3 regions of the Cellulomonas sp. P5_C5 genome follow, and region 2 is predicted to be linked to each of the others. Evidence: predicted binding sites of a transcription regulator. Region 2 holds the regulator's gene; each other region holds the start of a gene.
What was found. Region 2 encodes HrcA, which represses chaperone genes, less so after heat shock. Its sites were predicted from a motif close to TTNGCACTCGNNNNNNNCGAGTGCNAA; they were not measured.

Region 1 (9,339 bases), on a different contig from region 2:
CGCCGTGATCCGGACGAACTGCCCGCGGTCCTGCAGCTGCGGGATCGTGTGCGCGCCGACGTAGAACATCGACTGGTGCAGCCCGCCGATGAGCTGGTGCGCGACGGCGGACAGCGGGCCGCGGTACGGCACCTGGCCCTCGATGCCCTCGGGGACGATCTTCTCGTCGGAGGACACGTCGGCCTGGAAGTACCGGTCCTTGGAGTAGGAGATCCGGCCGCGGGACGCCATCGCGCCGAGCGAGCCCATCCCGCGGTAGTGCTTGAACTGCTTGCCGTTGACGAACACGAGCTCGCCCGGCGACTCGTCGCAGCCGGCCAGCAGCGAGCCGAGCATCACGGTGTCGGCGCCGGCGACCAGGGCCTTGGCGATGTCCCCGGAGTACTGGAGCCCACCGTCGCCGATGACCGGGACCCCGGCGGGCTTGCAGGCGCGGGCGGCGTCGTAGATGGCGGTCACCTGCGGGACGCCGACGCCGGCGACGACGCGCGTGGTGCAGATGGAGCCGGGCCCGACGCCCACCTTGACGGCGTCGACGCCCGCGTCGACCAGCGCCTGCGCGCCGGGGGTCGTCGCGACGTTGCCGCCGATGACCTGGACGTGGCGGGTCGACGGGTCGGACTTGAGCTTGCGGACCATGTCGAGCATGAGGCGCGCGTGCCCGTTCGCGGTGTCGACGACGAGCGCGTCGACGCCGGCCTCGACGAGCGCGGACGCCCGCTCCCAGGCGTCCCCGAAGAAGCCGATCGCGGCGCCGACGACGAGCCGCCCCTCGCCGTCCTTGGTCGCGTCCGGGTACTGCTCCGACTTCACGAAGTCCTTGACGGTGATGAGCCCGCGCAGGATCCCGGCCTCGTCGACGAGCGGCAGCTTCTCGATCTTGTGCTTGGCCAGCAGGGCCGCGGCGTCGTCGCGCGCGATGCCGACGGGCGCGGTCACCAGCGGCATCGGCGTCATGATGTCCCGGACGCGACGCGTCTCGAAGTCACCCGGGGGCACGAAGCGCAGGTCGCGGTTGGTGATGATGCCGAGCAGCAGCCCGCTCTCCGCGATCACCGGCAGGCCGGACACGCGGTAGATGCCGCACAGGTGGTCCAGCTCGGCGAGCGTCGCGTCGGGCGACACCGTCACGGGGTCGGTGATCATGCCGGACTCGGAGCGCTTCACCAGGTCGACCTGGTGGGCCTGGTCCTCGATGGACAGGTTCCGGTGCAGGATCCCGATGCCGCCCTGGCGCGCCATGGCGATGGCCATGCGCGACTCGGTGACGGTGTCCATCGCGGCGGACAGCAGCGGGACACGCACGGTGATCTCGCGCGTCAGGCGCGAGGACGTGTCCACCTCGCTGGGGATGACGTCGGTCTCCCCCGGCAGGAGGAGCACGTCGTCGTAGGTGAGCCCGATGCGGGCGAACGGGTCGGCAGGCGAGTGCTCCGTCATCCGGCAAGGATACTCGGACACCCGGGTGCTCAGGCCCTGCGTGCTGAGGTCCGGCCTACTGGATCAGGCCGCGCCGCAGACCGATCGCGACCGCCTGGGCGCGGTCGTTGGCACCGAGCTTGCGGAAGAGCCGGCGCGCGTGCGTCTTGACCGTGTCCTCGGACAGGTAGAGCTCGGCACCGATCTGGGCGTTCGACCGGCCGTGGCTCATCCCCGTGAGGACCTCGATCTCGCGCTTGGTGAGCGGGACCCCCGGGATCGCGCCCGTGGTCGGCACGCCCACCGGGGCGCCGTTCGCGTCGGGGGCGAGGACGGCGGGGTTGCCGTTCGACGGGGTGCGCAGGTCGCTGGCCCGGAAGCTGCCCTGGCTGGGCACGTCCACCGACGGTCGCGACGGGGGCTGCGCGGGCAGCACGGGGCTGGCCAGCACGTGGGCGGCGACCGCGGAGAGCTCGGCGCGGCCGACGTCGGGCGCGAGGAAGCCACGCGCCCCGAGGGCGAGCGCCCGGTCGAGCGCCACGGTGTCGTCCGGCAGCGCGAGCAGCACGATGGCCGCCGACGGTGCCACGGCGCGGAGCCGTCGGATCGCCTCGATCGCGCCCGGCGCCCCGAGGTGCGCGTCCAGCAGCACGACCGTCGGCGGCATCCGCCGCGCGAGGCTCAGCAGCTCGTCGACCGTGGACGCCGCTCGCACCGGACCGAGCGCGGGCACGCCGATGGAGGTCACGACGAGCCGCTCTCGAACGACCGCCGAGCCGTGACAGACCACGACTCCCGCCATGTTGTTTCCCCTCTCGGGCCCCGTGCGGGCCACCTGAGTCCTATCGGCCGAGGATCACGCTGAAGTTAGCCGGAGAGGCGAACCGCACCCGCGACGGGCGGGGCTTCGTCCGCCTGTGCGCCACCTGAGCGGAATGTCTCCCCCGCTGGGCGGCGATCTCACCCGTCCACGCTCGCAGTCGCGACGGCGAGGACCTCGTGCAGGAGCCCGGTGAACGTCCGGGCCCGGTGGACCGAGCGCCCGAGCGGGACCGCGCCGGCAGCCCGGTCGYGAACCATCACGAACTGCGGGAGGTCCGGCTGCTCGCTCGCCAGCCGGTCCACCACCTCCAGGTCGGCGTCGACGCGCTCCCCGACGGTGACGACGGCCCGCGCCCGGGTCATCGCGGTGAGCTCGACCGCGTGGTGCGGCCCCACCGGGCCTCCGACGATGCGGGCGTCGACACCCTGCGCCGCCAGCGCCCCGGCCAGGACGTGCGCGACGAGCGGCCGGGCCTCGCGCGCGGCGACCAGGACCAGGACGACGGGCCGACGTCCGGCGCCAGGCGGGACGGGGCGGTCCCGGAGCGCGGCGAGCACCCCGGCGTGGACGGCGAAGGTCGCGTCGACCCCGGGCAGGTCGACGACCGTGCGCCGGGCGAGGGCGGCGAGGACCGGCTCGACCAGGCTCGTCCACCACAGGACGACGTCCGGGCGCCCCTCGAGGGTGAGCAGCCGGGCGCACCGCACGACGTCGCCCGCGAGCGCCGCGTCCACCACGGCGGTCGGCGTCGTGGGCGCCGCGTCCTCGGTGGCGGTGTCCGGTCCCGCGACCACATCGGTGGCGAGCGCGATCCGTGCGGACTCGGCCGGCGCGACGCCGTCGAGCGTGAGCCGGCGCATGATCAGCAGCCGCTCCACGTCGGTGGCCGAGTAGCGGCGGTGCGCGCCCGCGGAGTGCTCGGACGGCCCGAGGCCGTACCTGCGGTCCCAGGTGCGCAGGGTCGCGGGGGCGACACCGAGGCGACGGGCGACTGCGGCGACGGCGAGCGCGGGCGTCGGCGTCGCCGCCGGTTCGTCGTCGTCGCGCGTCACCATGGCGCGATTCTGCCAGGCCGACGCGATTCAGCCCGATCTAAGCGTGTCGCCTGCGACACGCCGACCTGCGACGACATCGGCAATCGCGCCATCACACGAATGTGTGACACACCCTTGAACAACTTCTGGCGCGGTTGTAACGTCCTCCCCAACGCGTCACCCCCGGTGGACATCACCGGACACCCGTGTTCACAACTTTTCGGAGCACCCGCTACGGCGGCACCGCACCAGAGCGACTCAGGAGGAACACACATGGCCGAGATCTCGCGCCTTCCCGGACCGGTGATGGACCTGTGGGAGTGGCAGTTCGACGGAGCCTGCCGCGACGAGGACCAGGACCTGTTCTTCCACCCCGAGGGCGAGCGCGGGTCTGCCCGCCGCCGTCGCGCCGAGGCCGCCAAGGCGATCTGCGCGACCTGCCCGGTGATCAAGGAGTGCCTCAACCAGTCGCTGGCCGTCCGCGAGCCGTACGGCGTCTGGGGCGGCCTCTCCGAGGACGAGCGCGCCGCCGTCCTCCAGGAGCGTGGCCGCGCCGCTCGCATCAGCTGACCGCACGCACGACCAGAGCCCCCTCCCCGTCGGCACGACCGGGGAGGGGGCTCTGGCGTGTCCGGTGCACCCCAGGACGCCGGAAGGCCCCCACGGCGCTGCCGTGGGGGCCTTCCGAGCGAGCGGGGCGCGGGCGCCCCTCAGCTCACTTGACGACGATCGCGAGGATGTCGCGGGCCGAGAGGATGAGGTACTCCTCGCCCGAGTACTTGACCTCGGTGCCGCCGTACTTCGAGTAGATGACCTTGTCGCCGACGGCGACGTCGAGCGGGATCCGGTTGCCGTTGTCGTCGACACGACCGGGTCCGACCGCCAGGACCTCGCCCTCCTGGGGCTTCTCCTTGGCGCTGTCCGGGATGACGAGACCGGAAGCGGTCGTCGTCTCTGCCTCGAGCGTCTTGACGACGATCCGGTCCTCGAGGGGCTTGATGGAGACCGACACAGCGGACCTCCCCTTCGCATGTGAGTAGTTCTCTGAGGTTCGTGCGCGCTGTCGGACCACGTCGTCGCGGGTGCCGCGGTCCGGAGCGCAGCTGGCACACTCACCGGGAGAGTGCCAGCCATCACTCTAGGAACCGGTTAGCACTCGGTCAAGGCGAGTGCCAACGGGCGGTTCTGGACAGCCCCTGCGTGCGAGGATCGCGGCATGGACCGCGACGGCATCGCCCAGCTGCTCAGCCCCGCAGGCTGGGCCCTGCTGTCGGCGCTGCCGCCCTACGACGAGAGCCGCACGCTCGCCCTGTCCGAGCGCATGCGCGACGAGGGCATCGACCCGGCCCTGGTGGCCGCCGCGCTGACGCAGTCGCGGCTGCGCGCGAAGGCCGCCGGGAAGTTCGGGACGTTCGCTGACGGCATGCTCTTCACGGCCGCCGGGCTCGAGCAGGCCACCCGGCTCAGCGTCGCGGCGCACCACGCGCGCCGGTACCGCGACGCAGGCAGCACCCGGGTCGCGGACCTCACCAGCGGGATCGGGGCGGACGCGATGGCCTTCGCCGGCATCGGCCTGCGGGTGCTCGCGACCGACGTCGACGAGGCGACGGCGGCGATCGCGACCGTGAACCTGCGACACTTCCCCGACGCCGAGGTCCGGCACGGCGACGGGCTCGCGCTCGACCTGGCGGCGGAGGGCATCGACGGCGTCTACGCGGACCCTGCGCGCCGGACGTCGTCGGGGAGCCGCGTGTTCGACCCCGCCGCGTACGAGCCGGCGCTCGACGCGGTGCTCGCGGTCCGCGACCGGGTGCCCGCCCTCGGCCTCAAGCTCGGTCCCGGCATCCCGCACACGGCGCTGCCCGCCGACGCGCAGGCGCAGTGGGTCTCGGTGGACGGCGACGTCGTCGAGGTCGGCCTGTGGTTCGGCCCGCTGGCGCCGGAGGGGCCGGGCCGCTCGGCGCTCGTGCTGCGCGACGGCGAGGCGCACGTCGTGCAGCAGACGTCGGAGGAGCGGCCGCCGACGGGCGCGCTGGGCGGCTACCTGTACGAGCCGGACGGGGCGGTCATCCGCGCCGGCCTGGTGGGCGAGACCGCCGCGCAGGTGCACGGCCGGCTGCTGGACGCCACGATCGCCTACGTGACCTCGGACTCGTTGACCGACGTGCCCACGGCGACCGCCTACCGGGTGCTCGACGTCATGCCGTTCGGCCTGAAGCGGCTCCGCACCTACCTGCGAGGACGCGACGTGGGCAAGCTGACCATCAAGAAGCGCGGCACGGCCGTCGTCCCGGAGCAGCTGCGACGCCAGCTCGACCTGCGGGGCAGCGCCACGGGGACGATCATCCTGACGCGCGTGGCGGGCAGCCAGCAGGTGCTCGTGGTGGAGCCGGTCTGATGGCCGCGCCGGTCACGGTCCCCTTCGGGCACTCGGAGCGGTCGACCGTGGGCATCGAGTGGGAGGTCGCCCTCGTCGACGCCGACTCCGGGGACCTGCGGCAGGCCGCCGAGGCGATCCTCGCGGCCGTCCGGCCCGCCGGCGGCGGCGAGCACCCCCTGATCACCCAGGAGCTGCTGCTCAACACCGTGGAGATCCGGTCGGGCAAGTGCCGCACGATCAGCGAGGCGACGGCCGACCTGCAGCGGGCCCTCGACGAGGTGGAGGCGGCGGCGACCCCGCTGCGCATCCAGCTCATGGGCGGCGCGACGCACCCGTTCGCCCACTGGGCGCAGCAGAAGGTCACCGACAAGCAGCGCTACGCCACGCTCATCGACCGGACGCAGTGGTGGGGCCGGCAGATGCTGATCTACGGCGTGCACGTGCACGTCGGCGTCGAGGACCGCGCCAAGGTGCTCCCGCTGTCCCGGGCGATGCTCACGGTGTTCGCGCACATCCAGTCGCTGTCCGCGTCGTCGCCGTTCTGGGGCGGCAAGGACACCGGCTACGCCTCGAACCGCGCGCTGCTCTTCCAGCAGCTGCCGACCGCCGGCCTGCCGTTCGCGTTCGAGGACTGGTCCCAGCTGGAGCAGTACGTCGGCGACATGATGCACACCGGGGTCATCGACCAGTTCGACGAGGTCCGCTGGGACGTCCGGCCGTCGCCGCGGTTCGGGACGCTCGAGATGCGGATCGCCGACGGCGCCTCGAACCTGCTCGAGGTGGGTGCGATCTCCGCCCTGACGCACTGCTTCGTCGAGCACTTCTCCTCGATGCTCGACCGCGGCGAGACCCTGCCGACGCTGCCGCCGTGGTTCGCGCAGGAGAACAAGTGGCGCTCCGCGCGGTACGGCATGGACGCGATCATCATCACCAACGCGGCCGGCGACGAGGAGCTGGTGACGGACGCGGTCGGTCGCTGGCTGGTCGAGCTGGCGCCCGTCGCCGAGCGGCTGGGCTGCGCGGCCGAGCTCGAGCAGGTGCGGGTCATCCTGCGCCGCGGCGCCTCGTACCAGCGGCAGCGGGCGGTCGCCCGGCGCCACGCGGGCGAGCTGGACGCCGTCGTGCGGTCCCTCGTCGCCGAGCTCACGGCCGGACGACCCCTCTAGACCCCCGTCGGAACCCGTGTGAGTTTGGCCTGGCCCGCTACTTGTTTATGCCTACTAGCGGGCATAGCCTGAACGCATGGACGAGCCCCGCGACCCGCAGCTCCTCAAGGGAGTGCTCCCGATGCTCGTGCTCGCGCTGCTCACGGAGCGCGAGTCGTACGGGTACGAGCTGGTCACGCGCCTGCACGAGGGCGGCCTCGACGACCTGAGCGCCGGGACCCTCTACCCCGTCCTCAACCGCCTCGAGCGCGACGGGCAGATCTCGTCGCGCCTCGTCGCCTCCAGCGCGGGACCGGCCCGCAAGTACTACCTGCCCACCGACACGGGTGCGGAGCAGCTGTGGAGCACCGCACGCGCGTGGCGGCAGCTCGCCGTCACCGTCGACCACCTGCTCGCCCGCGCCACCCCGAAGGAGTCCTCATGAGCCTGCACGACACCCTCGTCCGCGAGCGCTACCTGCTGCGCTTCAGCTGGGCCATGCAGGACTACCCGAAGTACAAGCCGGTCGTGCGCGAGCTGCGCACCGAGCTGACCGCGACCGCCGCCGAGGTCGGCATGCGCAAGGCCGTCGCGGACCTGGGGCATCCTCGGGTGCTGGCGGACGGCTACCTGAGCGAGCTCGGCCGACCGGTCCCGCGGTGGACCACCGGCGCGGTCTGGGGAGCGCTCGCCGTCGGCGCGGTCGCCTACCTCGCGATGGCGTACGCGATGGGGACCCTCGACACGATCGAGCAGATGGGAGGCGGCACGCTCGAGCGCGTCTTCCTCGGCGCGACCACGACGTTCATCGCCGAAGGCCGGACGCTCGCCGTCGAGTCCACCTTCACGTGGCAGGTGCTCGCGTTCTACGCCCTCGTCTTCACGGTGCCGTTCCTGCTGGGCGCCCGGGTGTGGCGCAGCTGGACGAAGACACCCACCGGGCAGGCGGTCGCTGCCTGAGCGTCAGACCAGGACCTGCGTCAGCGGCATCGACGAGTCGACGGGCAGGTCCAGCGACGACGGAGGCAGCCCGCGCCGGAGGACCGCCGCCCCGAGCGCCGCGATCATCGCGCCGTTGTCCGTGCAGTACCGGATGGGCGGGATGCGCAGCGTGATGCCGGCCTCGGCGCACCGCTTCGCGGCCATGTCCCGCAGCTGCGAGTTCGCGGAGAATCCGCCGCCCACGACGAGGGTGTCCACCCCGTGCACCCGGCACGCCGCGATCGTCTTCGCGGTCAGCACGTCGGCCACCGCCTCGGCGAACGAGGCCGCGACGTCCGGCAGCGGCACCTCCTCGCCGGAGTCCTGCCGCGCCTCGACCCAGCGCGCGACGGCGGTCTTGAGCCCGGAGAACGAGAAGTCGGCGGCGTGCGCGGCCTGGTCCTTCGCGGCGGTCAGGCCGCGCGGGAAGCGGATCGCGGCGGGGTTGCCCTCGCGCGCCAGGCGGTCGATGTGCGGCCCGCCGGGGTACGGCAGGCCCAGGAGCCGACCGACCTTGTCGAACGCCTCCCCCGCGGCGTCGTCGAGCGTCGAGCCGAGCTCGGTGACGTGCACGGTGTCGTCGAGGAGCAGCAGCGACGAGTGGCCGCCGGAGACGACGAGCGCCATGACCCGCTCGGGGAACGCGCCGTCGACCAGCTCGTCGACGACCGCGTGCCCGATGACGTGGTTGACGCCGTACAGCGGCTTGTCCAGCGCGAGCGCGAGGGCCTTGGCGGCGGACGCCCCGACGGTCAGCGGTCCGACGAGCCCCGGACCGGCCGTGACCGCGATGGCGTCGACCGCACCGAGGGAGACGTCGGCCGTGGCCAGCGCCCGCTCGATCGTCGGCACCATGGCCTCGAGGTGGGCGCGCGACGCGATCTCCGGGATGATCCCGCCGAACCGCGCGTGCTCGTCGACCGAGCTGGCCACGGCGTCGACCAGCAGGTCGTAGCCGCGCACCAGGGCGACGCCGGTCTCGTCGCACGAGGTCTCGATCCCGAGGACGAGGGGGTCTGCCATGCGCACCAGGATAGGTGCGTCGCGAGGTGTGACGACCGCCACCCCGGTGCCCGGAACAACTCAGAGTGATTGATGCTTCAACCACACATGACCACTGACACCACTGTCCTCGACGGCCTCGACTTCGGGGTGCCCACACTCGCAGTCGCCGACGACGTCGCGGACCTGCTGTTCCGCGAGGCGCGCACCGCCGCCGCGTTCACGTCCGACGAGGTCAGCGACGAGCAGATCACCGCGGTCTACGACCTGGTCAAGTGGGGCCCGACCGCCCTCAACACCATCCCGCTGCGCCTCCTGGTCGTCCGCACGCCCGAGGCCCGTCAGCGGCTCGCCGCGCGCATGAGCGAGGGCAACCGCGAGCGCGTCCTGGCCGCCCCCGTCTCGCTGGTCCTGGCGGCCGACACCGGCTTCCACACGCACATCCCGACGCTCGCGCCGCACATGGCCGCGCTCGCCGACGCGCTCGAGGGCCAGCCCGAGCAGCGCGAGACGATGGCGCGCACCAACGCGCTCATCCAGGCCGGCTACCTGATC
Region 2 (5,278 bases):
TACGGCCAGCCGCCTGCTTCCCCGCAGTACGGCCAGCCGCCCGCCGGGTCCTCGCCGTACGGTCAGCCGGCGCCGGGCGGCTACCCGCCGCCGCCCGCCTACGGCCAGGCCCCTCCGGGCGCCTACCCGCCGCCGGCAGGCGGCTACGGTCCGCCCGTCCAGGCGTCGCCGGTCGGGGAGTCCTTCTCGTACGGCTGGAAGAAGTTCACGCAGTCCGGTGGGCTGTTCATCGGCGCGGCGCTGGTCTGGTTCGTCATCGCGGCGGTGGTGCTCTCGATCGTGGGCGCCATCTTCGGCGGCTTCGGGGCGCTGCTCAGCACGGGCAACGGCGACGGCGTCGCGCCGGGCCTGCAGATCGGGTTCTCGTTCGGCTGGTTCGTCTTCTCCGCCGTCGCCGCGATCGTCGGCTACCTCATCCAGGCGGCGTTCATCCGCGCTGCCCTGGACGTGACCGAGGGGCGACAGCTGAGCTTCGGCGACTTCTTCAAGTTCGTCGAGCCCGGACCGGTGATCCTGACCGCCCTGATCCTCGCGCTGATCAACGCGGTGCTGGGCATCTTCCCGATCATCGGGCCGCTCGCCTCGCTGGTCGTGAACTTCCTGCTGATCTTCGTGTTCTGGTTCGTCATCGACAAGCACCTCCAGCCGGTGGACGCACTGAAGGCCAGCTACGCGCTCGTCACCCGGAACCTGTCGACGACCGTCCTGTTCTACCTGCTGAGCCTGGTGATCTACTTCGCCGGCGCGATCCTCTGCGGCATCGGTCTCTTCGTGGCCGTGCCGGTCGTGCTCCTGGCGACCGCGTTCCTCTTCAAGCGGCTGCTCGGGGACCCGATCGCCGCCTGACCTCGCGCGTGATCGGTGCCCGGTCGTCCCGAGGGCGGCCGGGCACCGTCATGCGGTGACGAAGTCGATGAGCTCCTCGACACGGCCCAGCAGGCTGGGCTCGAGGTCGGCGTAGCTGCGCACCGAGCGCAGGATCCGCTGCCACGCGCGGGCGACGTCCGCCTGCTCGTCGGCGGGCCAGCCGAGCTCGCGCAGGATCCCGCGCTTCCACTCGGTGCCGCGCTCGATGACCGGCCAGGCGTCGAGCCCGACGCGCTCGGGGCGGACGGCCTGCCACACGTCGACGTACGGGTGGCCGAGCACGAGCACCGACCCGGCGGGCGTCCCACGGACCGCCTCGGCGGCGATCCGGCTCTCCTTGGAGCCGGTGACGAGGTGGTCCACCAGGACGCCGACGCGTCGCCCAGGACCGGGCGCGAAGTCACGCAGGGCGTCCTGCAGGTTGTCGACGCCGTCGAGCAGCTCCACGACGACGCCCTCGAGCCGCAGGTCGTCACCCCAGACCTTCTCGACGAGCTCGGCGTCGTGCTTGCCCTCGACCCAGATCCGGCTGCCGCGGGCCACCCGCGCGCGGGCGTCGTGCACCGCGACCGACCCGGAGGCGGTGCGCGTCGGGCGGGCCGGTGCGGGTGCGCGCACGGGCGCGGTCAGGGCCACGGGCTCGCCGTCGACCCAGAAGCCGCGGCCGAGCGGGAAGGTGCGGGTCTTGCCACGCCGGTCCTCGAGGACGACGACGTGCTGGCCGCCCGACTTCTCGACCCGGACGACGGCACCCACCCAGCCGGTGGTCACCTCCTCGACGACGAGGCCGGTCTCGGCGGGCTGCGGGCGGCTGGTGCGGGTGGGTCGGTGGTGCGTCGAGGCGGAGCCCCCGAGCACGTCCGAGCCGTAGCGGTCGTCGTTCACCCGGGCAGCCTAGGGGCCGTACCGTGCACGGACCGGCTGCCGCCCCGTGAGTGTCGCGGCTGCGGCGTAGCATTGGCACTCCTGTGCGGGGAGTGCTACCCCGCCGCGACGGCCCGACGACGGCGGAGGAGGCGACATGAGCGAGGACCGGCGGCTGGACGTGCTGCGCGCGATCGTCGAGGACTACGTCGCCACCAAGGAGCCCGTCGGGTCGAGGGCCCTCGTCGAGCGGCACGCGCTGGGCGTCTCGCCCGCGACCATCCGCAACGACATGGCGGCGCTCGAGGAGGGTGGCTACATCGCGCAGCCGCACACCTCGGCGGGTCGCGTGCCGACGGACAAGGGCTACCGGCTGTTCGTGGACCAGCTCTCGACCGTCAAGCCGCTGTCGAGCCCCGAACGGCGCGCCATCGGCACGTTCCTGGAGACCGCGCAGGACCTCGACGACGTCGTGGACCGCGCGGTCCGCCTCATCGCCCAGCTGACCCAGCAGGTCGCTGTGGTGCAGTACCCGTCGCTGCGCCGGTCGGCGCTGCGGCACGTGGAGCTGGTGCCGATCGGCCTGCGGCACCTGCTCGTGGTGCTCATCACGGACACCGGGCGGGTCGAGCAGCGGACCCTCGAGCTCGGCACCGACCTCGACGAGTCCGTCGTCGGCCGCCTGCGCACCCGGCTCAACGTGAGCGCCGCCGGTCGACGCCTCTCCGAGCTGCCCGTGGCGCTCGGCGAGCTGGCCGAGGGTTTCGCACCGGCCGACCAGCACCTGGTCAACGCCGTGGTGGCCGTCGTCGAGGAGACCCTGGCGCAGGAGAGCGAGGAGCGGGTCGTGCTCGCGGGCACCGCGAACCTCGCGCGCGTGGGCAGCTCGGACGTGCGGTCCATCGGGCCCGTCCTCGAGGCGCTGGAGGAGCAGGTCGTGCTCCTGCGCCTCTTCTCGGAGATGGCCGAGGACCATGCCGCCGTCGCGGTCCGGATCGGCCGCGAGACGCAGCACGACGGGCTCGTCGAGACGAGCTTCGTGACCACCGGCTACGGCGACGAGGGCGGCGGGTCGGTGGCCCGCATCGGCTCGATCGGCCCGCTGCGCATGGACTACCCCGGCACCATGTCGGCGGTCCGCGCGGTGGCCCGGTACCTGACGCGCATCCTCGCCCAATGACCCGCCCCCGCACAGCACCACACGAACCCACCGCTGGAAGCGAGCAGAACCTCCCGTGACCGACTACTACGAGATCCTGGGCGTGCCGCGCGACGCGAGCCCCGAGCAGATCAAGAAGGCGTACCGCAAGCTCGCCCGCGAGCACCACCCCGACGTGGCGGGGGCGGACGCGGGCTCGGAGGACACGTTCAAGGACGTGTCCCGCGCCTACGACGTGCTCGGCAACCCCGAGAAGCGTCGCGCGTACGACCTGGGCGGCGACCCGTCGTCCCCGGGCGGCGGCATGGGTGGCGGGTTCGGCTTCCAGGACATCTTCGAGACGTTCTTCGGTGCCGCGACCGGCGCCGCTGCGCAGCGCGGGCCGATCCCGCGGGCGCGACGCGGGCAGGATGCCCTCGTGCGGCTCGACCTCGACCTCGCGGACGTCACGTTCGGCGTGCACAAGGACGTCCCCGTGGACACGGCCGTCGTCTGCCCGACGTGCAGCGGCTCGTGCTGCCGCCCGGGCACCTCGCCGCGCTCCTGCGAGGTGTGTGGCGGGCGCGGCTCGGTGCAGCGCGTCGCCCGGTCGTTCCTGGGACAGGTCATGACCACGCAGCCCTGCGCCGCGTGCCACGGGTTCGGCACGGTCATCCCCGAGCCGTGCACCGAGTGCTCCGGTGAGGGTCGCGTGCGCTCGCGCCGAACCCTGAGCGTCGACGTGCCCGCGGGCGTCGACACGGGGACCCGGATCAAGCTCACCGGCCAGGGCGAGGTCGGGCCCGCCGGCGGACCGTCCGGCGACGTCTACCTCGAGGTCCGTGAGCGCAAGAACGACACGTTCGTGCGCCGCGGCGACGACCTGCACGCCACGCTCGAGGTGCCCATGACGGCCGCTGCCCTCGGCACGGTGCTCATGCTCGACACGCTCGACGGTCCGCGCGAGGTCGACCTGCGACCCGGCACGCAGCCGTCGCAGATCGTGTCGCTCAAGGGACTCGGCGTCGGTCACCTGCACGCCACCGGGCGCGGCGACCTGCACGTCCACGTCGAGGTCCACGTCCCGACGGCGATGGACGACGAGCAGGCGGAGCTGCTGCGCCGGCTGGCCGCGCTGCGCGGCGAGGAGCGTCCGGAGGCGCGGCTGTCCGCGTCCAGCCCGGGCGTGTTCTCCAAGCTGCGCGACAAGCTCTCGGGTCGCTGAGCGTGACCGTGGCGACGGTGTCCACAGAAGCATGAGCGCGCCCGTCTTCCTCGCCGAGCCCGGCACGCTCGACGGTGTCGCTGATGGCGCCACGTACCTCCTCGACGGCACCGAGGGCCGGCACGCGGGCGTGGTGCAGCGGCGCGGTCCCGGGGAACGTGTCGACGTCGTCGACGGTGCGGGGGTGCGTCTGCTCGGGGTCGTCGGCGCGGTGACGGCCGAGGGCGTGCTCGTGCACGTGCAGCAGCGGGTGGTCGAGCCGGACCCCGCCGTCGCGCTGGTGCTCGTGCAGGCGCTCGCCAAGGGCGACCGCGACGAGATGGCGATCGAGGCGGCCACCGAGGTCGGCGTCGACGTCGTGGTGCCGTGGCAGGCGGAGCGCTCGATCGTCGTGTGGCGCGGCGAGCGGGCGGCGAAGAGCCGGGCCCGCTGGCTGGGGACCGTCCGGGCGGCCGCCAAGCAGTCGCGCCGGGCGCGCGTGCCCGCGGTCGAGGTCGCGCTGGACGCCCGAGGGCTGGTCGACCGGGTCCGCGCGGTCCTGGCCGCCGGGGGCGCCGTTCTCGTGCTGCACGAGGAGGCGAGCGAGCCCCTCGCCTCGACCGCGCTGCCGGTGGCGGGGGAGTGCCTGGTGGTCGTGGGGCCCGAGGGCGGGATCGGCGAGGGCGAGCTGGGCCGTCTGGTGGAGGCCGGTGCCCGCGCCGTCCGGCTCGGCCCGCACGTGCTTCGGACGTCGACCGCGGGGCCCGTCGCTCTCGCGATGCTGGCCGAGAGACTCGGTCGGTGGGCCTGATCGGCCCGTCGGCGGAATGCTGTGGGAGCCGCCTCGTAGACTGAGGACGTTCTTCGCACTCCAGATCGAGCTAAGGAGCGCACGGCGCACGCCGAGCACATGGTCGAGTCCACTTCCGCAGCGCGTACCTCCGCCGCACCCGCGCGCGTCGAGCACCGGATCAGCGTCCCCTCCGAGGTCTCGATGGTCGAGCTGCTCGGCCTCCGGGACGAGGTCCTGCGCACCATCGAGTCGGGGTTCACCGGCGTCGACATCCACGTCCGCGGCAACGAGGTCACCCTGGCCGGCCCGGTCGGTGACGTGGCCCTGGTCTCGCGCCTGGTCGACGAGCTGGTCGAGATGGCGGCCGGCGGGACGCCGCTCACCGCCGAGGTGGTGACCAGGTCGGTCGCCA
Region 3 (7,725 bases), on a different contig from region 2:
CGGCGAGCACCTTCTCCGGCAGCGACCCGGACGGGGTGCGATGGGAGTCGAGGAACGCGAGCCACCCGTCGGCGAGCTCGGCGTCGCCGTTCTCGGCCGCCACCCAGGCGTAGAGCGAGGTCTGCGGCGTCCAGGAGACCCCGTCGTCGCGCCACCCGGCGCCCGGCGCGAGCCCGTTCGCCGGCCGGGCCATCGTCGACGCCGACGCCCGCCACGAGTCCTCGACCCCCGGCACGGCGGTGGTCAGGAACGGCGGCATGAGGAAGGCGCTGGCGGCGTCCGCGTGGCCCCCGCTCGCGTACCGCGCGAAGCCGGTGGCGCCGAACGCGCGGATGACGGCGACCTTGGAGCGGATCGAGGCGTCGAACGCCGACTGCGCCAGCGCGTGGTCGCCGGCGAGGTCCAGGACGACGGCGGCCTGCTGCAGCCCGGCGACCAGCGGGGCGACCGTGCCGAGGGTCAGCGCGTCCTCGGGCACCTCCCAGTAGTCGGGTGACGCCGGCGGCAGACCGTCGCGCGCGACCAGCGCGATCGCGTGCCGGGCGGATCGCTGCACCAGGGGCAGGAGCCGCTCGGCCGCGTCCGCGCGCTCGTCGGCGTCGTCGACCTCGGCCAGCACGAGCCCGGAGGCCCACAGCGCCCAGCCGGTGCCGTCGGTCTGCACCCCCCGGTCGTCGGGCGGGCCGGAGCCGTCGGGCAGGTACCGGGCCTGGAACGACCCGTCGGGCGACTGGACGCGGTCGAGGAAGTCGAGGATCTCCAGCGCGTCGTCGACGTGCCCGGTACGCGCCAGGGCGACGGCGACGAACGACGCGTCCCGCGGCCACACGTACCGCCACTTCTCCGACCAGGCCGCCACGGCCGCGCCGTCGGGGAGCTGGAGCGCGTGCAGGTCGAGCAGCGCGGCCCGCGCCATGTCCTCGTACGGTCCGCCGACGCCCGGGACCGTGCCGTCGGCGAGCCACGCCCGCTGCTTGCTCGCGACGKAGGCGGCCGCCCGCACGGTCGCGCCGCGCTCGCCGGTCGTCGGCCCCGCGACGACGCGCGCGAGGGTCGACGCCGCGGGGTCGACGACGTGGGTGCCGGCCAGGAACGTCGCGTCGGTGCCGACCGCGAGCGGGACGCGCCGGCCGCCGGGCATCGTGGTGAGGCCCTCCAGGTACAGCGGGATGGTCGCGTAGACGGGGGCCGGCGGCGCGTCGACCACGACCGGCTCGGCGGTCGCGTCGGTGGCGAGCGCCCCGGTGGGTGCGGTCGTCACGAGCAGGACCGTCCCGGCGGCGACGAGCGCGGTGGCGGCGAGGGCGCCCGCACGGCGGCTGCGGCGGGCGTGGCGGGGGCGGTGCGCGTGCACGACCGGAACCGCGGCGTGGCTGCCGCGGTTCTCGACGTCCTCGTCGTGATCGTGCACACGCGCACGATAGTCGCGACGCGCACGGGCCGGACGCGGGTGCCGAGGATCACGCTCGGGAAGGGCCCGTCAGGACGCGCTCTGGGCGAACGCTGCTTGCACTCTCGGGGGTCGAGTGCTAACCATTGGACTTAGCACTCTCCGGTGGAGAGTGACAGAACCACCACGGCCGTCCGGTGAGGGCCGTCGCACGCGGGACAAGACCGCGGGTGACGTGCTCGTCCGTCGCGGGCACCCTCGGCCGACCCGAACCCAGTGAAGGATCACAGCCCCATGGCCAAGATCATTGCCTTCAACGAGGAGGCCCGCCGCGGCATCGAGCGGGGACTCAACATCCTCGCCGACACCGTCAAGGTCACCCTCGGCCCGAAGGGCCGCAACGTCGTCCTGGACAAGAAGTGGGGCGCCCCCACGATCACCAASGACGGCGTSTCCRTCGCCAAGGAGATCGACCTCGAGGACCCCTTCGAGAAGATCGGTGCGGAGCTCGTCAAGGAGGTCGCCAAGAAGACGGACGACGTCGCTGGCGACGGCACCACCACCGCCACCGTGCTCGCCCAGGCGCTCGTGCGCGAGGGCCTGCGCAACGTCGCGGCCGGCGCCAACCCGATCGCGCTGAAGAAGGGCATCGAGAAGGCCGTCGAGGCCGTCACCGCTGCCCTGCTCGCGCAGGCGAAGGACGTCGAGACCAAGGAGGAGATCGCCGCCACGGCCGCCATCTCCGCCGGCGACCAGGCGATCGGCGACCTGATCGCCGAGGCGCTCGACAAGGTCGGCAAGGAAGGCGTCATCACCGTCGAGGAGTCCAGCGCGCTGGGCCTCGAGCTCGAGCTCACCGAGGGCATGCGCTTCGACAAGGGCTTCCTGTCGGCGTACTTCGTGACCGACCCGGAGCGTCAGGAGGCCGTCCTCGAGGACGCGTACGTCCTGCTCGTCGAGTCGAAGATCTCGAACGTCAAGGACCTGCTGCCCCTCCTGGAGAAGGTCATCCAGGCCGGCAAGCCGCTGTTCATCGTCGCCGAGGACGTCGAGGGCGAGGCCCTGGCCACGCTCGTCGTCAACAAGATCCGTGGCCTGTTCAAGTCGGTCGCCGTCAAGGCTCCCGGCTTCGGCGACCGCCGCAAGGCGATGCTGCAGGACATGGCCATCCTCACCGGTGGCCAGGTCGTCTCCGAGACCGTCGGTCTCAAGCTCGACACGGTGGGCCTCGAGGTCCTCGGTACGGCGCGCAAGATCGTCGTCACCAAGGACGAGACCACCATCGTCGAGGGCTCCGGCGACGCCGCCCAGATCCAGGGCCGCGTCTCGCAGATCCGCGCCGAGATCGACAACTCCGACTCGGACTACGACCGCGAGAAGCTCCAGGAGCGCCTTGCCAAGCTCGCCGGTGGCGTCGCCGTCATCAAGGCGGGCGCGGCCACCGAGGTCGAGCTCAAGGAGCGCAAGCACCGCATCGAGGACGCCGTTCGCAACGCGAAGGCGGCCGTCGAGGAGGGCATCGTCGCCGGTGGTGGCGTGGCGCTCATCCAGGCCGGCAAGACGGCGTTCGAGGGCCTCAAGCTCGAGGGCGACGAGGCGACCGGTGCGCAGATCGTGAAGCTCGCGATCGAGGCCCCGCTCAAGCAGATCGCGATCAACGCCGGTCTCGAGGGTGGCGTCGTCGTCGAGAAGGTGCGCAACCTCCCCGTGGGTCACGGCCTCAACGCCGCGACCAACACGTACGAGGACCTGCTCGCCGCGGGCGTCAACGACCCGGTGAAGGTCACGCGTTCCGCGCTGCAGAACGCGGCGTCCATCGCCGCGCTCTTCCTCACCACCGAGGCCGTCGTGGCCGACAAGCCGGAGCGCAACCCCGCGCCGGCCGGTGGCGGCGGCGAGGACTTCGGCGGCGGGTTCTGATCCGCAGCTGATGCGCTGAGCAGCTACTGAGCGGGCCGGTCACCTTCGGGTGACCGGCCCGTTCGCCGTCCCGGCAGACCCCGCATCAGGCGCCACTCTCCACCCTCAACCTCCCCCACCCCCCTCCCAACACCGCAGCGCCGAAAACGTCACTTCCCCGCGAGAACGGCACTTTGAACTGCCGTTCTCGCGGAGAAATGACGTTCTCGGCGGCGGGCGATGGAGCTACTGGCGGTAGCTGGACAGGAAGTTGCCCATGCGCTCGATCGCCTCGGCCAGGACGCGGGCCTCCGGGAGCGTGACGATGCGCAGGTGGTCCGGGGTGGGCCAGTGGAAGCCGGTGCCCTGGACCAGCAGGATGTGCTCGCTGACGAGCAGGTCGTAGACGAGGCGCGCGTCGTCGCGGATCTCGTGCACCTCCGGGTCGAGGCGCGGGAACAGGTAGAGGGCGCCGTCGGGCCGGACGCAGTCGACGCCGGGGATCGAGGTCAGGCCGCGGTAGGCGACGTCGCGCTGCTCGTGCAGCCGGCCGCCGGGGGCGATCAGGGCCTCGATGCTCTGGATCCCGCCGAGGGCGGCCTGGACGGCGTGCTGGGCGGGGACGTTGGGGCACAGGCGCGTGGACGCCAGCAGGGTGATGCCCTCGAGGAACCCGGTCGCGTGCTCGCGGGGGCCGGTGACGACCATCCAGCCGGAGCGGTAGCCGGCCACGCGGTACGTCTTGGACAGGCCGTTGAACGTGAGGCACAGCAGGTCCGGCGCGACGGACGCCATGGGGATGTGCTCGGCGCCGTCGAACAGGATGCGGTCGTAGATCTCGTCGGAGAGCACCAGGAGGCTGTGCTCGCGGGCGATCGCGGCGATCCCCTCCAGGACGGTGCGTGAGTAGACCGCGCCGGTCGGGTTGTTCGGGTTGATGACGACGATCGCCTTGGTCCGAGGGGTCACCAGCGACCGGATGTTCTCCAGGTCGGGCTCCCAGCTGGCGGTCTCGTCGCAGCGGTAGTGCACGGGGACGCCGTCGGACAGGGACGTCATGGCGGTCCACAGCGGGTAGTCCGGCGACGGGATGAGCACCTCGTCGCCCTCGTCGAGGAGTGCCTGCATGACCATCGTGATCAGCTCGGAGACGCCGTTGCCCAGGTAGACGTCGTCGACGTCGATCTCGGGGAAGCCGGGCTCGGTCTCGTACCGGGTGACGACGGCGCGACGGGCGGACAGGATGCCGCGCGAGTCGGTGTACCCGTGCGCGTGGGGGATGGCCGCGATGACGTCGCGCACGATCTGGTGGGGGGCCTCGAACCCGAACGCGGCGGGGTTGCCGGTGTTCAGCCGCAGGATCGTGTGGCCCTCGGCCTCGAGGCGGACGACCTCGTCCAGGGCGGACCCGCGGATCTCGTAGAGCACGTTCTTGAGCTTCGACGACTGGTCCAGCGGACGGTGCAGCGGCATCTGTCGAGAGTATCCGGCGCTGTGACTCGACTTGTGACGGAACTGAGCCCGACCCGAAACAGACCGTTTACGCGGGCCGGTCCCTGCCCGAAACACCCCGTCCCTAGGTTCATCACCCATGGGCACAGGGATGTATACAGCGCGGGACACAGCGCGGTGTCGTGAGCTGCCCCAGCCCGAGTCCGGAACTGCCCCCGAGCTCCTCTTCAGCGAAAGGCCTCTCCGTTGACCAGATTCAGCACGCGCGCACTCGCCCTCCCGGCGGCTGCCCTGGCCGTCGCCCTCGGGGTGGCGGGCTGTGGCGCCCGCACGTCCGACGATCCCGAGGCCGGCGGCACCGCGTCGTCGACGTCCTGCGTCGACACCTCCGGCGACACCGTCAAGATCGGGTTCCTCAACTCCCTGTCCGGCACGATGGCCATCTCCGAGCAGACCGTCCGGGACTCCCTCGACCTGGCCGCCGAGGAGATCAACGCCGACGGCGGGGTCCTCGGCAAGCAGCTCGAGATCGTCGCCGAGGACGGCGCCTCCGAGCCGACGGTCTTCGCGGAGAAGGCCGAGAAGCTCATCTCGTCCGACTGCGTCGCCGCGGTGTTCGGCGGCTGGACGTCCTCGTCGCGCAAGGCCATGCTCCCCGTGTTCGAGGCCAAGGACTCCCTGCTGTTCTACCCGGTCCAGTACGAGGGCCTGGAGGCGTCGCCGAACATCTTCTACACGGGCGCGACGACCAACCAGCAGATCCTGCCCGGCATGGACTACCTCAAGGAGCAGGGCAAGTCGAAGATCTTCCTGGTCGGCTCCGACTACGTCTTCCCGCGCACGGCCAACAAGGAGATCGTCGCCTGGGCCGGCGCCAACGACGTGGAGATCGTCGGCGAGGAGTACGCCCCGCTGGGCCACACCGACTTCGCGACCATCGTGAACAAGCTCAAGGGCTCCGGCGCGGACGCGGTGTTCAACACCCTCAACGGTGACTCGAACGTCGCGTTCTTCAAGGAGTACAAGAACGTCGGCCTGGCCGCCGACACGCTCCCGGTCGTCTCGGTGTCCATCGCCGAGGAAGAGGTCGGTGGCATCGGCATCGACAACATCGTCGGCCAGCTCACCGCCTGGAACTACTACCAGACGGTCGACAGCCCCGAGAACACCACGTTCGTCGAGGCGTTCAAGGCCAAGTTCGGCGACGACCGCGTGACGTCGGACCCGATGGAGGCCGCGTACACGTCGCTGTACCTGTGGAAGCTGATGGTCGAGAAGGCCGAGTCGTTCGACGTCGCGGCGGTCCAGGAGGCGGCCGACGGCACCACGTTCGAGGCGCCCGAGGGCACCGTCACCGTGAACGGCGACAACCACCACATCGCGAAGACCGCACTCATCGGGAAGATCGGCCCCGACGGTCTCATCTACACCGAGTGGTCGTCGGACGGTCCCATCGAGCCGGACCCGTTCCTCGAGGGCTACGACTGGGCCGAGGGCCTGTCCTGACCTCCAGGTGACCCGGCGCCCCTCCACGGGCGCCGGGTCACCCCCATCTCCACAGGAAGGACGGGTCGGATGGACGCCCTCGTCTCACAGCTCTTCGCGGGCCTCAGCCTGGGGTCGGTGCTGCTGCTCGCGGCGCTCGGCCTGGCGCTGACGTTCGGTCAGATGGGCGTCATCAACATGGCGCACGGCGAGTTCATGATGGCGGGCGCGTACACCGCGTTCGTGGTGCAGGGCGTGATTGCCGACGCGGGCGTCTCCCTGCTGGTCTCGCTGGTCATCGGGTTCCTCGTCGGCGGCCTGCTCGGGCTGCTCCTGGAGGTCACGCTCATCTCCCGGATGTACAAGCGGCCGCTGGACACGCTCCTGGTCACGTTCGGCGTCGCCCTCGTGCTCCAGCAGCTGGCGCGCGACGTGTTCGGCGCCCCCAACGTGGACGTCCGCGCACCCGCCTGGCTGTCCGGCGCGGTCGACATCCTCGGCGTCGGGATCCCCAAGACGCGGCTGTTCATCCTCGCGCTCGCGCTGCTGTGCGTGCTGGCGCTGTCCCTCGTGCTCAAGCTCAGCCCGCTCGGCCGGCGCATCCGGGCCACCGTGCAGAACCGGGACCTGGCCGAGACGTCGGGCATCTCGACGCGCGCCACCGACCGGCTGACGTTCTTCGTCGGCTCCGGCGTGGCCGGGGTCGCGGGCGTCGCGCTCACCCTGCTCGGGTCGGTCGGTCCGACGCTGGGCACCAACTACATCGTCGACGCGTTCCTCGTCGTGGTCGTCGGCGGCATCGGGCAGCTCAAGGGCGCGGTGATCGCGGCGTTCGCGCTCGGGCTGCTCCAGGCGGGCTTCGAGTACTCGACGACGGCCAGCATCGCCAAGGTCCTGCTGTTTGTCGTCATCGTCGCGTTCCTGCAGGTCAGACCTCAGGGCCTCGTCTCGGTGCGCACGCGGAGCCTCGCATGAGCGGCCTCTTGACGAGTCGGCGGGTCCGCCTCTGGGGCGGCCTCGCGATCGCCGCCGCACTGCTCTTCGGGGTCGCCCCCGCGCTCCTGTCGGACTTCCGGCTCAACCTGCTGGCCAAGTTCTGCTGCCTCGCCATGGTCGCGGTCGGCATCGGCCTGGCCTGGGGGCGCGGCGGGATGCTCGTGCTCGGCCAGGGCGTGTTCTTCGGCCTCGGCGGCTACCTCATGGCGATGCACCTCAAGCTGTCCGACGCCGGCCCCGGCGGGGTTCCCGACTTCATGCTGCTCTACGGCGACGGCACGGTGCCCGCCTGGTGGGAGCCGTTCCGGGACCCCGTCGTCACCATCCTGGCGATCCTCGTCCTGCCCGCCCTCGTCGCCACCCTGCTCGGGCTCGCGGTGTTCAAGCGGCGGGTCCGGGGCGCCTACTTCGCGATCCTGTCGCAGGCGCTCGCGGCGGCGTTCGCCATCCTGCTCGTCGGCCAGCAGAAGGTCACCGGCGGGACCAACGGGCTCAACGGGTTC

Region 1: the regulator HrcA is predicted to act here: its motif matches at 4,426-4,452, upstream of groES (co-chaperone GroES).
Region 3: the regulator HrcA is predicted to act here: its motif matches at 1,507-1,533, upstream of groL (chaperonin GroEL).

What each region holds. Positions count from the first base shown of each region.
Region 1 covers NZ_JBFULY010000008.1:81,649-90,987, forward strand. Annotated here, with positions in the region: gene guaB (IMP dehydrogenase) at 1-1,440, opposite strand, end outside; gene ACXJKF_RS09295 (response regulator transcription factor) at 1,496-2,221, opposite strand; gene ACXJKF_RS09300 (MerR family transcriptional regulator) at 2,380-3,297, opposite strand; gene ACXJKF_RS09305 (WhiB family transcriptional regulator) at 3,550-3,846, shown strand; gene groES (co-chaperone GroES) at 3,992-4,288, opposite strand; gene ACXJKF_RS09315 (THUMP-like domain-containing protein) at 4,493-5,674, shown strand; gene ACXJKF_RS09320 (glutamate--cysteine ligase) at 5,674-6,822, shown strand; gene ACXJKF_RS09325 (PadR family transcriptional regulator) at 6,899-7,246, shown strand; gene ACXJKF_RS09330 (hypothetical protein) at 7,243-7,761, shown strand; gene tsaD (tRNA (adenosine(37)-N6)-threonylcarbamoyltransferase complex transferase subunit TsaD) at 7,765-8,805, opposite strand; gene ACXJKF_RS09340 (malonic semialdehyde reductase) at 8,893-9,339, shown strand, end outside.
Region 2 covers NZ_JBFULY010000013.1:17,764-23,041, forward strand. Annotated here, with positions in the region: gene ACXJKF_RS12585 (hypothetical protein) at 1-846, shown strand, start outside; gene ACXJKF_RS12590 (DUF3097 domain-containing protein) at 895-1,752, opposite strand; gene hrcA (heat-inducible transcriptional repressor HrcA) at 1,889-2,911, shown strand; gene dnaJ (molecular chaperone DnaJ) at 2,967-4,094, shown strand; gene ACXJKF_RS12605 (16S rRNA (uracil(1498)-N(3))-methyltransferase) at 4,126-4,884, shown strand; gene ACXJKF_RS12610 (PhoH family protein) at 4,984-5,278, shown strand, end outside.
Region 3 covers NZ_JBFULY010000004.1:126,795-134,519, reverse strand. Annotated here, with positions in the region: gene ACXJKF_RS05380 (glycoside hydrolase family 15) at 1-1,411, opposite strand, end outside; gene groL (chaperonin GroEL) at 1,685-3,310, shown strand; gene ACXJKF_RS05370 (pyridoxal phosphate-dependent aminotransferase) at 3,536-4,762, opposite strand; gene urtA (urea ABC transporter substrate-binding protein) at 4,988-6,247, shown strand; gene urtB (urea ABC transporter permease subunit UrtB) at 6,317-7,201, shown strand; gene urtC (urea ABC transporter permease subunit UrtC) at 7,198-7,725, shown strand, end outside.